Regions from separate parts of the Zhenhengia sp. genome, predicted to be linked through region 2. Evidence: a T-box and tRNA genes for the amino acid it is inferred to sense, from the RefSeq annotation. Region 2 holds a T-box; the other holds one or more tRNA genes.

Region 1 (6,640 bases), on a different contig from region 2:
TCAGTAGCTTTCATAGTTTATATTATTGTCATGCTTCTACCTGGTCTTCTTCCAGCAGATTCTCCTATTAGACCATTCTTTAATGATAATAAATATGGCTTTGCCTTAGCTGTTGTATGCATCCTTTGTTTCATTAAAATTAACGGTAAATTCCTTATTGACTACCAATCTATTGCTAATAACCATACTCAATGGAGCTCTATATTTATCATAGGTGCAGCCCTTACGATTGGCAACGCACTTACTTCAGACGTAACAGGTGTAACACCGTTCTTAAGTAAACTCCTTACACCTATATTTGAAGGAACTGGAGAAATTACTTTTATTATCTTAGTACTTATATTAGGACTTATACTTACAAACTTTTGTAATAGTGTTGTAATTGGGATTATCTTCCTCCCTATTATTCTCACTTTCACTCAATCTATGGGAATTATGCCTGCTCCAATTATTGCTATATTCATTTTTGTTGTTCTATTAGGTACTATTACCCCTGCCGCTTCACCATTCTCAGCAATTATGCATAGTAATAAATCTTGGTTAGACTCTAATGATATATATAAATATGCTACATTAATGACTATACTTATTTTAATTATTACGATTTTAGTAGGTATACCACTTTCAAACATTTTATTCTAAATAACAAGGGCAAAATGATTAACAATCATTTTGCCCTTTTCTGTATATTAACCCAAATTATATTGTCAATTTACTTTTTTATTATGGTGATAATATACATATAATTGATTTATTTTTTTATTTCTTTATACAAAATTTATTTCTAAATAACTTATGTTATTTTTTTATTTCTTCAATTATGTTATTATTTTAACATACTTGATTTAGGTTATTTTTAGAACTTATTTTAAAAGGGAGATGAATTTTATGCAACAAACAGAACGTAGGCTAAATTATTGGTATCTTATTAATTCTATAATTGGCGTGTCATTAATGTTATTCTTTAAGTTCATTCCGGCACCAGCTCCTATCACTCCTGTCGGAATGGAAGTACTCGGGATCTTCTTCGGTGTAATTTATTTATGGACGACTTGTGATTCAATTTGGCCAAGCTTAGTGGGTGTATCGCTATTAGGAATTAGTTCCTATGCACCTATGAATACTATCTTAATGAATTTTCTTGGAGATTCTACCGTTGTACAAATGCTATTTATTATGGTTCTTGTTGGAGCAGTTGTTCAATCTGGTTTAACTAATTACATAGGCAGATGGTTTTTAACCCGTAAAATTATTAATGGAAAACCTTGGGTGTTTAGTTTTATGCTTCTTTTAGGTGTATACGTATTAGCTTTCTTATCAAGCGCTTTTGCACCAACCTTTTTATTCTGGCCTATACTGTACGGAATTTTTAAAGAATTAGATTATAAACCAGGTGATAAATATCCAACACTTATGCTAATAGCTGTTGTAATTACTGCTATACTTGGTGTAGCTTCTGCACCATTTAAAGATGTTCCTCTTATTCTACTTAGCAATTATAAGAATGTTTCAGGTGTTGAAGTAAATTATGCATCTTATATGGGACTTACTATTCCTTTATCACTTATTTGCTTGACTGTCCTTATCTTATTTATGAAATATGTATTAAGACCGGACGTTACAAGCTTAAAAGCCATTAATGCAGAAATGTTTAATAAAAACCCTTTACCACCTCTAACATTCAAACATAAGCTATTAGCTACTGCATTCGGTCTTTTTGTTATCTTAATGCTCCTTCCTGGTATCTTACCAGCAGGTCCATTACAACAGTTCTTCAATGACAACAAATTTGGTTTTGCAGTACTACTCGTAGGTATTTTATGTGGACTTAAGTTAGAAGGTAAGTTTGTTATCGACTATCAAACTGTTATGAGTACTCAGGTTCAATGGAGCACCGTATTCCTTATTGCAGCTGCATTAACTATAGGTAATGCATTAACTTCTGAAGCTACTGGTGTAACACCATTCCTTAAACAAACGCTTACTCCGATCTTCGGAGGTACAAGTGAATTTGTCTTTATTGCGATGATTTTAGTGATCGGACTTATACTAACAAACCTCTGCAACAGTGCAGTAATTGGGATGATTTTTATTCCTATCATCTTTACATTCTGTGGCACAATGGGTATATCAGCAGACCCAATTGTCTCTATATTTATCTTCTTAGTTCTTATGGCTCTTGTAACACCTGCTGCTTCCCCTTACGCCGCACTTATTCATGGTAATAAAACATGGTTCAAAACATCTGATATTTATAAATATACAACTATCATCTCAGCTGTGATGTTACTTATCATTTTAGTTATAGGTATTCCTCTCTCTAAAATCGTTTTCTAAATTCATATATAAAAAAGCTCAAAATGCACATAGCATTTCGAGCTTTTTTATAATACTTATTTTTACATAACAAAAAAGCGTATAACTTATGTTATACGCTCTGAAGCGGAGAAGGTGGGATTCGAACCCACGGCCCCTTTCGGAGTCACTGGTTTTCAAGACCAGCTCCTTAAACCACTCGGACACCTCTCCAAAGTTGTTATGTCAATTACTCTCTTATAATAACATAGTATTTGTCATATGTAAAGCCTTTTTTTAAAAAAATTAAAGTTTTTTAGAACGTCCATAAATCTAGCCCTCAGCTAGGCAAAAAAATCCTACAACTTATGTTGTAGGATTTCCCTATGCCGGAGACCGGAATCGAACCGGTACGGGAGGTAAGTCCCGCAGGATTTTAAGTCCTGTGCGTCTGCCAGTTCCGCCACTCCGGCATATAAGCGACCCAGAAGGGACTCGAACCCTCGACCTCCGCCGTGACAGGGCGGCGTGCTAACCAACTGTACCACTGGGCCATCGCTATTTCATAAGTATAATAACATATCTATTGACGTATGTAAATAGCTAATTTAAATTTTTTATATTTGTTTCTAGTATAGAAAGAAATTCTGCTGAGGCTGGTGATAAAGGGACGCTCTTTAAGAATAGACATCCTATACTTCTCCTAGGAATAGGTTGCATCAATCTAATCTCAAATACTCCCTTACTTTCTAAATAATCTTTAGCAAATTCTTTAACAACACAAGATATACCTAAATTAATCTTAGCAAACTCTAGTAATAAGTCATGTGAACCAAGTTCTATTTCAGGATTAATTTTAATACCTTCTGAAAGTAAATATTGCTCTACATACTGACGAGAATTAGATTTCTTCTCAAGAAAGATAAGTGGTAACTCAGTAAGAGTTTCGAGTGATACAGGATTTTTACTTAACTTCCTATATTCCTCTCCCCCTACAAAGATATCATGTATAGGCAGACATTCTCTTACCTCTAACGCTGGGTCTTCTACCGGTAAATTACATACTGCTAGATCTATTTCGCCTGCCTTTAATAATTCGCATTGCTCAATGGTAGTACGATTAATGATCTTTAGTTTGATATTCGGAAATCTTGTATGAAATTCTTCTAAATAGGGCAATAAGAAAAATCTTGAAATCGTATCTCCCACCCCTATTTTAAGTTCTCCAGCAACTAGATTAAGGGTTTCTTTAATCTTTTGTTCTCCTACCTGAATGAGATTCATAGCTGTATGTATATACTCATAGAGTAAGCCCCCCTCTGCAGTCAATACTACACCTCTTGCACTTCTTCTAAATAAGCTAATGCCAAGTTCACTTTCTAACTGCATAATAGTTTGACTGACAGCAGGCTGTGTCATATAAAGTTTCTTTGCCGCAGCAGAAAAACTCTGACACTGCGCTACCATACAAAATACCTTATAATAATCTAATTTAATATTCATGTAACCCTCTTTAATTTTATTATTTACTCTACTTATATCATATCGTATTTTTTATGACAAGAACAAGGTTCATAAATGAGCTTATCTTCTATCATTCTATATACACACATTTATATTTACACCATATAATCTATACATTATCCTGTCCTTTTATGGATGTACATATGCAACTTATGCCTCACTCTCTTAAAAGTCATGAACCACTTCAACTTGACTTTTATTTTAAGCCAATAAAAAACTTTATATCCATTAAACTAAATACAATTGAGCTAATTAATCTCTAGATTTCCCGAAACTGTTTTTACCCTCAACTTAGCACTTTCATCCTTATAACTATACTTTTTCTTACTTTTTACCATAACATCAAAATCACTTTCAAAATCTCCACTTGTGGAGTTAAACTCTAAATCAAATCCGTTCATCTTAGCAAAGGTTAAGTCTATATCACCTGAAACCGATTCAACTCTTATTTGTTTAGGATGCTGCATTAATTCTAGTTCTATATTACCACTTACGGTTTTACCCTCTACATTATTACACATACCTTCATTTCTAAATCACCACTTGTACTAACTCCCTCTAGGGAATCTATCTCTATATTTTCTACCTTTATATCTCCACTAGTCGTATTTATTTTCATCTCTTTTGCAGCAACATTGATCATTTCAATTTTTATAGCAAAAAGAAGGCATATAAACTTTAAAAGTTTATATGCCTTCTTTTTCAGTACGTATCCACAGGGATTCGAACCCCGGACCCACGCCTTAGAAGGGCGTTGCTCTATCCAGCTGAGCTATGGATACACAATGATTAACCAATTACTTTATTATCTTACCATGATTTTTGACGTATGTAAAGAGAAATCTCATAAATAAATTAAATTTATTCTCTAAATAAGCTTTTCTTCCCTAGACTATCGAACATTTGTTCTGTTATAATAAAATAAGGTGATGTTATGGATATTAAAACAAAATTAGAGATTTTATCAGATGCAGCTAAATATGATGTATCCTGTTCCTCTTCAGGCTCTAAGAGGCAATCTAAGAAAGGTGCTTTAGGTTCTACTGAAGCCAGTGGTATATGCCATTCTTTTACGCCTGACGGCAGATGTATTTCATTACTAAAAATTTTACTCACTAACTATTGTATTTATGATTGTGCCTATTGTATTAACAGGCAATCTAATGATGTGCGGCGTGCAGCTTTTACACCTGATGAAGTCGTTAGCTTAACGATGAACTTCTATAGGCGTAATTATATAGAAGGTCTCTTCTTAAGCTCTGCTATTATTAAGGATCCAAATCATACAATGGAACTTTTGACTACAGTACTTAAGAAACTACGCATTGAACAGAGCTTTAGAGGTTATATTCATGTTAAAGCCATACCTGGTGCAAATGAAGACCTCATTAATGAATGTGGACTTTATGCAGACCGTATGAGTGTTAATATTGAACTCCCATCTTCTAAATCCCTTAAACTGCTAGCACCTAGTAAAGCTAAACAAGATATATTAAAGCCTATGAGGCTTATTAAATCTCATATTCTAGAAAGTCAAGATAACCGTAAGTCTTTCCGTCATGCACCTCTCTTTGTACCTGGTGGGCAAAGTACACAACTTATAGTAGGGGCATCTCCAGAAAGTGACTTAAGTATTATGAATCTAAGCCAGGGGCTTTATGATAAATATTCACTTAAACGTGTTTATTACTCAGCTTATATTCCTATTAATCAAGGCAATAACTTGCCTTTACTTAAGTCTCCGCCTGTTATGCGTGAACATAGACTCTATCAAGGTGACTGGTTATTACGTCTTTATGGTTTCAGAGCAAATGAACTACTAAATGAACAAAACCCTAACTTTGATATTAACTTTGATCCTAAGACCTCCTGGGCACTACGTAATATGCATCTCTTTCCTATTGAAGTTAATAAAGCTCCTTACGAAATGCTTATACGTGTGCCCGGTATTGGACTTAATGGTGCAAAGAAGATTATAAGTGCTAGACGACTTACTAACTTAACCTTTGAAGACTTAAAAAAGTTACGTATTGTTTTAAAACGTGCACAGTATTTTATATTATGTAATGGAAAGTATAATGGAAATGTATCCTATGATGATGAGAAAATTCGCCTTGCTATTAAACCTGAATTAGACCTTAATATAGTTGAAAACAATGCTACCCAACTTAGCCTATTTGATCAACCTCATTCTAAGTCAAGAATTTTACTCTTAGATGATTTACCAACTGCATTAACAGGAGAGTTATAAATTATGAAAAATTATTTATATGATGGAAGTTTTGAAGGCTTTCTTACTGCCATTTTCTATGCTTACCAAGATAAAGAGTCTCCTCTTATTACTAGAGAAATCAATTATATACCTCATCTCCTTTATGAACCTATTAAAGTTAACGTAGAGCAAGATAAGTTTAAGCGGGTTTATACAAGTATTCAGACTAAACTCTCTACCGCTATTCTCTCGACTGTCTACTATCTTTATCTAAGTGAGTTAAAAGGATTTGAGAATCTCTGTTTAGATTATCTTAAATTATGCTACCGCTATGGTGAAAGTATTAATCTAGCTAAAAATAATGACACAATTATTCAAGTAGATTCTTTCCGCCGTCGGGTAACACTTGAAGTTCATCGTTTTAATGGCTTCGTTCGCTTTAAAGAGATTAGCCCTAAGTATTTCTATGCCCAAATAGAACCTGACCACAATATTCTTCCTCTTTTATCTGAACACTTTATTAAAAGATTCTCTGACCAATATTTTATTATTCATGATTTAAAACGAAAGACTGCTCTTGTATATAATCAAGAAGAAGTTTACTTACAG
Region 2 (6,912 bases):
TTAAGGCTCCCTTACGCATTTTAGAACATAATGAGCAAGGATTAGATTCCTTACGCTCATCAAATACAATTTTTCCAATTTCTGTTTCATATACCGTATAACGTACCCCTAGTTTTTCACAAAAAGCAATAACACCTGAAAGATCAAAGTTATCGAAGCCTAACGAAACTGTAATAGCTTCGAGCTCAAATTTCTTAGGATAGAAGTATTGTAAATGTCTTAAGGCAAGAAGAAGTGCTAGGCTATCCTTACCTGCTGAAATACCTACCGCAATACGGTCACCTTCTTCAATCATATGATAATCTTGTATCGCACGTCTGGCGTAGCTAAGCAAATGTTGAATTTTCATTTATAAGTCCTCCATAGTTTAGGGTAATCCCTTATTCTAGCTCATTTTATTATAAAGGTATTACCTTTGAGATAAAAGCAAAACTCAAAAATCCGAACATTTATTTTTGAGTACAAATTATATTGACGGGTATTTTTGATACTTATCCGAACTATGAACCAAAATGTATTGTTTATTTTTTGTTAAAGTTCGATGAAATTTTATAATAAGGTTATATCTTGATTTTTCTTCAAGTATACTCTTAGTATAAAGAATGTCTATTAAACTTTCTACTTTTAGGGCATAAAGTAGAAAGTTTAATAAAATACGAAATTTAGATGACAACGTGGACGCTTTCTGATAAGATAGTCCTTAAAAAATAAAAGATGGTAAAGGAGACAGTCTATGAAACATTATTTAGATGTATGTCGTAAACTAGAAAAAGCAGACCAAGTATTAAAAAACGGACGTATCATCAACGTCTTTACAAAAGAGATCATAGAAGGCGACCTAGCCATTTGTAATGATAAAATTATTGGTATTGGACATTATGAAGGGAAAGAAGAAATAGACCTTAAAGGAAAATATGTGGTACCAGGCTTTATCGATAGTCATCTTCATATTGAATCAAGCATGATTTCACCTTCAGAATTTGCTCATGCTGTATTACCTTTTGGTACAACAACTCTTATTGCGGATCCTCATGAAATTGCCAATGTAAGTGGCCTTGATGGTATCGACTATATGCTTAAGGAAAGTGAGCAGGCACCCCTTTCTATTTACTATATGCTTCCATCTTGTGTACCTGCTACACCAATGGAAAGTAGCGGTGCTATTTTAGATGCTGCTAAAATGGAGAAGTACATTAACCATCCACGTATATTGGGTGTGGGTGAGATGATGAACTATCCTGGGGTGCTTTTTGGAGATGAATCTGTTTTAGCTAAAATTAAAGTAGCTGGAGATAAAATTGTAGATGGCCATGCCCCTCATGTTAAGGGAGATGACCTTGTAGCTTATGCTTTCTCAGGTATCCATACAGATCATGAATGTAGTGAGATTGAAGAGGTTATAGAACGTCTTAGACTCGGTATGGTTGTTCAAATTAGAAAAGGTACAGCTGCTAACAATTTAAATGATATTGTCAGTGAGCTTGTCAAAACTCATTTACCACTTACAAACTGTGTATTCTGCACAGATGATAAACACTTAGAACATATCTTTGAAGATGGCCATATTAATAGCAATATCCGTGAAAGTATTAGCTTAGGAATTGACCCAATTGAAGCCATCTGTATGGCTACCTTATATCCTGCACGTGTTTATAGCTTACGTCATAAAGGTGCCTTAGCGCCAGGGTATGACGCAGACCTTGTTATCCTAGATAATCTTGAAACAGTAGCAGTAAACCGTGTTATGACTAAGGGAAAATGGTATGAACAAGAACCATCTATTACTGCAAAACGTTACGACGCCTATACAACAGTTCAAAACACAGTACATTGTGACCCAATTTCTGAAGAAGATTTAATCATTTCCTTATCACAATCTAAAGCACATGTCATCGGGCTTATTGACGGACAGATTATTACTAAGAAACTTGTAGAAGAAGTACCAGTGGAAAACGGTTACTTTAAAGCCAATGAAACTTATTCTAAAATTGCTGTAATTGAGCGTCATCACAATACAGGGAATAAAGCTGTTGCCATTCTTAAAAACTTCTCTATTAAAAATGGTGCTATTGCACAAACTATTGCACATGACTCTCATAACATCGTATGTGTAGGGGATAATGATGCAGATATGGTACTGGCAGTCAATACTTTAATTGAAAAACAAGGTGGAATCGTCCTTGTATCAGAAGGAAAAGTGCTTGATCATCTGAACTTACCAATTGCAGGTCTAATTAGTACATTAAGTGCCAAACAAGTTACTCATAAACTTAAAGAAATGCTAGATGCCGCTAAGGGGCTAGGCATTAATCCACAGGCTGACCCATTCCTGACATTAGCCTTCTTAGCATTACCTGTTATTCCAGAAATTAAAATTACAGATAAAGGACTCTTTGATGTAGGTGCTTTTAAGCATATTCCAGTTGAATTTATTTCTGAATAATCCTATTTCTAATAAAATTCATCAACAAATAGGTATAAATACACACTTACCATTTACACTAAAGGTAAGTGTTTTTATTTTTCTTTTTAAAGGAGGGCATTATGAAAAAATCCTATTTTTCTAATCCTTATTTACAGATTCTATTAGGTACCATTTTAATTGCCTTGAGCATTAACTGGTTTTTTGCACCTAACGGACTGGTAACTGGCGGTATTGCCGGAATTGGTATCATCTTGCAAACTGTGTCTACTGAATTCCTAGATTTTACAATTCCTGTATGGGTTACTAATATTGTTTTGAACATCCCTTTATTTGCTATAAGTATTAAACAAAGAGGCTTTAACTTTGCCAAAAGATCTGCTTTAGCTGTTACTGGTGTATCTGTGATGTTAAGTATCGTAGAACATATTCCTAATCCTTTCTGGGTAGGTGATGACCTTTTGGTATGCTGTATCTTTGGCGGTGCACTTTCTGGACTTGGAATAGGTACAGTGCTACGTAATTTAGCCAGTACAGGTGGTACAGATATGCTGGCTTCCATTATCCGCTTTAATCATCCACGCTTTCCTATTGCCAAGCTCATGCTAGGTATTGATGGTCTTATTCTTTTAACAGGTCTTTTTGTTTTTGGCGCTAATAAAGCTATGTATGCCATTGTTGCTGTATTTGTCAGTACCCGTGTTGTAAACAATGTACTAGCAGGTCTCCATTATGCTAAAGCTGTTTTTATTATGTCTTCTCATAATGAACAAATTTCTAAAGCCATTATTGAAAAGCTCCCTCGTGGTGTAACAGGGCTGAGTGCTCGTGGTATGTATACTAAAGAATCTAAAGAAATGCTTTTTGCTGTTGTATCTCAGAAAGAAATTACTAAACTGCGTACCCTGATTCAAGAAATTGATGAAAAAGCCTTTGTGGTTATTGCTGATGTAAGAGAAGTACTTGGACAAGGCTTTATTGAAGATTATAGTGCTATTATGTAGCTTTTTAAGTTAAATCCTTTGCACAGTGAGAATAATTCTGTTACTATTGTGTAAAGGATTTATACAATTTAAAATAGGAGAGATCTTTATGCATACAAATGCCATTCGTAAACTTAAACCCCTAGCTCAGACTAGATTTTTAAACCTCTATGATGCTGAATATGAAAATAAAAAGGGTATGACTAAACACTGGATGATTGCTTCACGTAAAGACTATGATACTTTAAGTACGCAATACTTCCATAAAGGTGAAGAAAAGACAGATGCCGTTGTCATTGCAGCTCTACATAAGGAAAGTAATAAACTGGTTTTGATTAAACAATTCCGCTTACCACTTAACGATTATATTTATGAATTACCAGCTGGTCTTATTGACCCTAATGAAACACCAGAAACAACACTTGGTCGTGAACTTAAAGAAGAAACAGGCCTTGAGCTTGTATCTCTTGTAAAGGCTCAAGATAAACTCTATCTTTCTGCTGGTATGACAGATGAGTCTGTATGCCTCATGTACTGCATTTGTACAGGAGAAGTATCTATAGATTATCTAGAGGCTGATGAGGATATTGAGCCTTTCCTTGTATCGAGAGAAGATGCCGAGAAGCTTTTACAAAGCGGTGAAAAACTAGATATTAAGACGTATCTACTTTTACAAAGTTTTGTAAAGCTAGGTAGTGCTTTATTTACAGAATAAAACTTGACAAATAGATAAATACTTTATATACTAAACGAAATATTTCAAATTCTATGACGAGGAGAGTATCTTAATAAATGTATTCCCAGCGAGTAGGAACAGAGTGGAAGTCCTACACTACACATTAAGAGAAGAGGACCTTATCAGAAGCCTATCTGAACCCATTAAATAAGTAGGATATGCCGTTAACTGCGTTAAAGTTATGAGTGGGTCTTAAAATAAGACCAATTTGAGTGGTACCACGGAATGAATCCGTCTCTTATTTCATATAAGAGGCGGTTTTTTTATACCCTAAAATCCCAATAGGAGGTTAATAAATTATGAAAACCTTATTATCTATGCTTACAGAACTTGTAGGCAATACTTTTACATCGTGTGGCTATAACCATACGTATGGTCAGGTAACCCTATCTAATAGACCTGACCTTTGCCAATTTCAGTGTAATGGGGCTTTAGCTGCTGCGAAAGCTTATAAGAAAAGCCCTATACTTATTGCAAAAGAAGTAGTAGAACATTTACAAAATCAATCTTACTTTGAAACAATCCAGTATATTGCTCCAGGCTTTATCAATATAACACTGCAGGATGATTATTTAGTAAGCTACTTAAATAATGTAGCTCTTAGCCCGCAATTTGGATGCACCCCTATAGAAAACCAAGAAACGGTTATTATTGATTACGGCGGTGCTAATATTGCTAAACCTCTTCATATAGGACATCTTAGAACAGCTATTATTGGTGAAAGTCTTAAACGTATGTATCGTTTTTTAGGCTATAACGTATTAGGAGATGTCCATTTAGGTGACTGGGGACTTCAGATTGGACTTATTATTGCAGAAGTAAAAAAGCGTCACCCAGAACTTCCTTATTTTGATGCATCGTATAAAGCGGATTATCCTAATGAGGCTCCTTTTACAATTTCAGAATTAGAAGAAATTTATCCTGTGGCAAGTAGCTATGCGAAAGAACATCCTGAATTTATGTCTGAGGCAAAAAATATCACTTTTTTATTCCAACAGAACCATCCTGGCTACAAAGCTTTATGGCAGCAAATCTTAAAGGTTTCTATAGATGACCTGAAGAAAAACTACACAGCTTTAAACGTACACTTTGATTTATGGAAAAAGGAAAGTGATGCTCAGCCTTATATTCCTAAAATGATTGAAAATCTTAAAGAACTTGGGCTAGCCTATGAAAATGATGGCGCTGTAGTTGTAGATATTAAGGAAGATGCCGATACACGTGAAATGCCACCTTGTATTTTAGTGAAATCTGATGGTGCAACTTTATATAGTACAACCGATTTAGCGACTTTGATCGAGAGAAAACAGCTCTTTAACCCAAATGAAGTTATCTATATTGTGGATAAAAGACAATCCTTACATTTTGAACAAGTCTTCCGTACAGCTCGAAAAGCTGAACTTATTCCCCCTACAACAAAACTTACCTTCCTAGGTTTTGGTACAATGAATGGTACAGATGGTAAACCTTTTAAGACAAGAAATGGTGGAGTAATGAGATTAGAGCAACTAATTGAAGAAGTTCATACAAAAGTTTATGCCAAGGTTGCTCAGAATAAAGCTATCTCAAAAGAAGAAGCCCTTATAATCTCTAAACAAATTGGTCTTGCTGCCTTAAAATATGGAGATTTATCCAATCAAATTTCAAAAGACTATGTCTTTGATTTAGAACGTTTCACTTCATTTGAAGGTAATACAGGACCTTACCTTCTTTATACTGCAGTACGTATGAGTGCTCTATTAGAAAAAGCCTCTCTAGTAGATGTCCGAAGTAAGATAGATGCTCCAAGTAGTGAAATGGAACGTGCACTGATGCTTAAACTTGCTTTATTTAATGAACTCGTTCCTGAAAGTATTATGCAATATAGCCCACATAAACTTTGTCAGTATCTTTATGAGCTTTGTAACTTATTTAATCGTTTCTACCATGAACATAAAATACTTACAGAATCCAACATTTCCAAACAACAATCTTGGCTTAAACTTACTGCACTTTGTAAGGAAATGCTTGTAACAGGCTTAGACCTTCTTGGTATAGAAGTTCCTCATAAAATGTAATAAATGTACCTATTAAAATTTCAATGCTATTTTATATAGGTATTAAAGATATAGTATTTGTTTTATTTAAAATAATAAAGTAGAACATGGTGCCTGTAAAGTCATTACTAACTTAGAGGAATGAAAATTCTAAATATTTACACCAGTACCTTATAGCAAATAAACAATGATTGCTTAGGAGGATAATAAAATGTATCGTAACATTGAAGCTTTATTTATTGACAGAGATGGAACCATAGGTGGAGATGCTTCTGTAACCTATCCAGGAGCATTTAAACTCTATCCTTTTGCCAAAGAGGCACTTGAACTTGCTAAGAGATATAATATACCTCTTTTTGCCTTCTCTAATCAACCAGGCATTTCAAAAGGAGAATGTACACTGCAGGCTTTTGAAGACGAACTATTAAGCTTTGGATTTAGAGAAGTATATATCTGTCCACATAGCCATACTGAAAATTGTTCTTGCCGCAAGCCTAGTCCAGAAATGTTATTAACAGCCTCTCAGACCTATCAATTGAATAGAAAAAATTGCGTCGTAATAGGAGATAGATGGAGCGATATGTTAGCAGCCTCTCAAGCTGGTATGCAGGCTATTTTGGTTAAAACAGGGGCAGGAGAAGAAGCTTTAGGAAAATATCGTCATAAATGGATTGACTTTGAACCTATGTATACTGCTAAAAACCTATTAGACGCAATGAATTGGTTATTAAATAA

Evidence for each region. A T-box is a leader RNA that pairs with one kind of tRNA and senses whether it is charged. The one in region 2 lies ahead of argS (arginine--tRNA ligase), so its partner is inferred to be a tRNA-Arg.
Region 1: it encodes a tRNA-Arg, which carries the amino acid that the T-box ahead of argS (arginine--tRNA ligase) is inferred to sense. The anticodon was not compared.

The regions. Positions count from the first base shown of each region.
Region 1 covers NZ_JBKVCH010000024.1:448-7,087, reverse strand. Annotated here, with positions in the region: gene ACLTBU_RS16680 (SLC13 family permease) at 1-642, shown strand, start outside; gene ACLTBU_RS16675 (SLC13 family permease) at 889-2,337, shown strand; tRNA gene ACLTBU_RS16670 (tRNA-Ser) at 2,444-2,529, opposite strand; tRNA gene ACLTBU_RS16665 (tRNA-Leu) at 2,683-2,768, opposite strand; tRNA gene ACLTBU_RS16660 (tRNA-Asp) at 2,776-2,849, opposite strand; gene ACLTBU_RS16655 (LysR family transcriptional regulator) at 2,899-3,798, opposite strand; gene ACLTBU_RS16650 (DUF4097 family beta strand repeat-containing protein) at 4,068-4,340, opposite strand; gene ACLTBU_RS16645 (DUF4097 family beta strand repeat-containing protein) at 4,325-4,462, opposite strand; tRNA gene ACLTBU_RS16640 (tRNA-Arg) at 4,528-4,601, opposite strand; gene ACLTBU_RS16635 (putative DNA modification/repair radical SAM protein) at 4,754-6,070, shown strand; gene ACLTBU_RS16630 (TIGR03915 family putative DNA repair protein) at 6,074-6,640, shown strand, end outside.
Region 2 covers NZ_JBKVCH010000001.1:38,675-45,586, forward strand. Annotated here, with positions in the region: gene ACLTBU_RS00230 (tRNA 2-thiocytidine biosynthesis TtcA family protein) at 1-349, opposite strand, end outside; gene ade (adenine deaminase) at 734-2,443, shown strand; gene ACLTBU_RS00240 (YitT family protein) at 2,545-3,426, shown strand; gene ACLTBU_RS00245 (NUDIX hydrolase) at 3,515-4,120, shown strand; T-box leader at 4,165-4,383, shown strand; gene argS (arginine--tRNA ligase) at 4,441-6,198, shown strand; gene ACLTBU_RS00255 (HAD-IIIA family hydrolase) at 6,389-6,912, shown strand, end outside.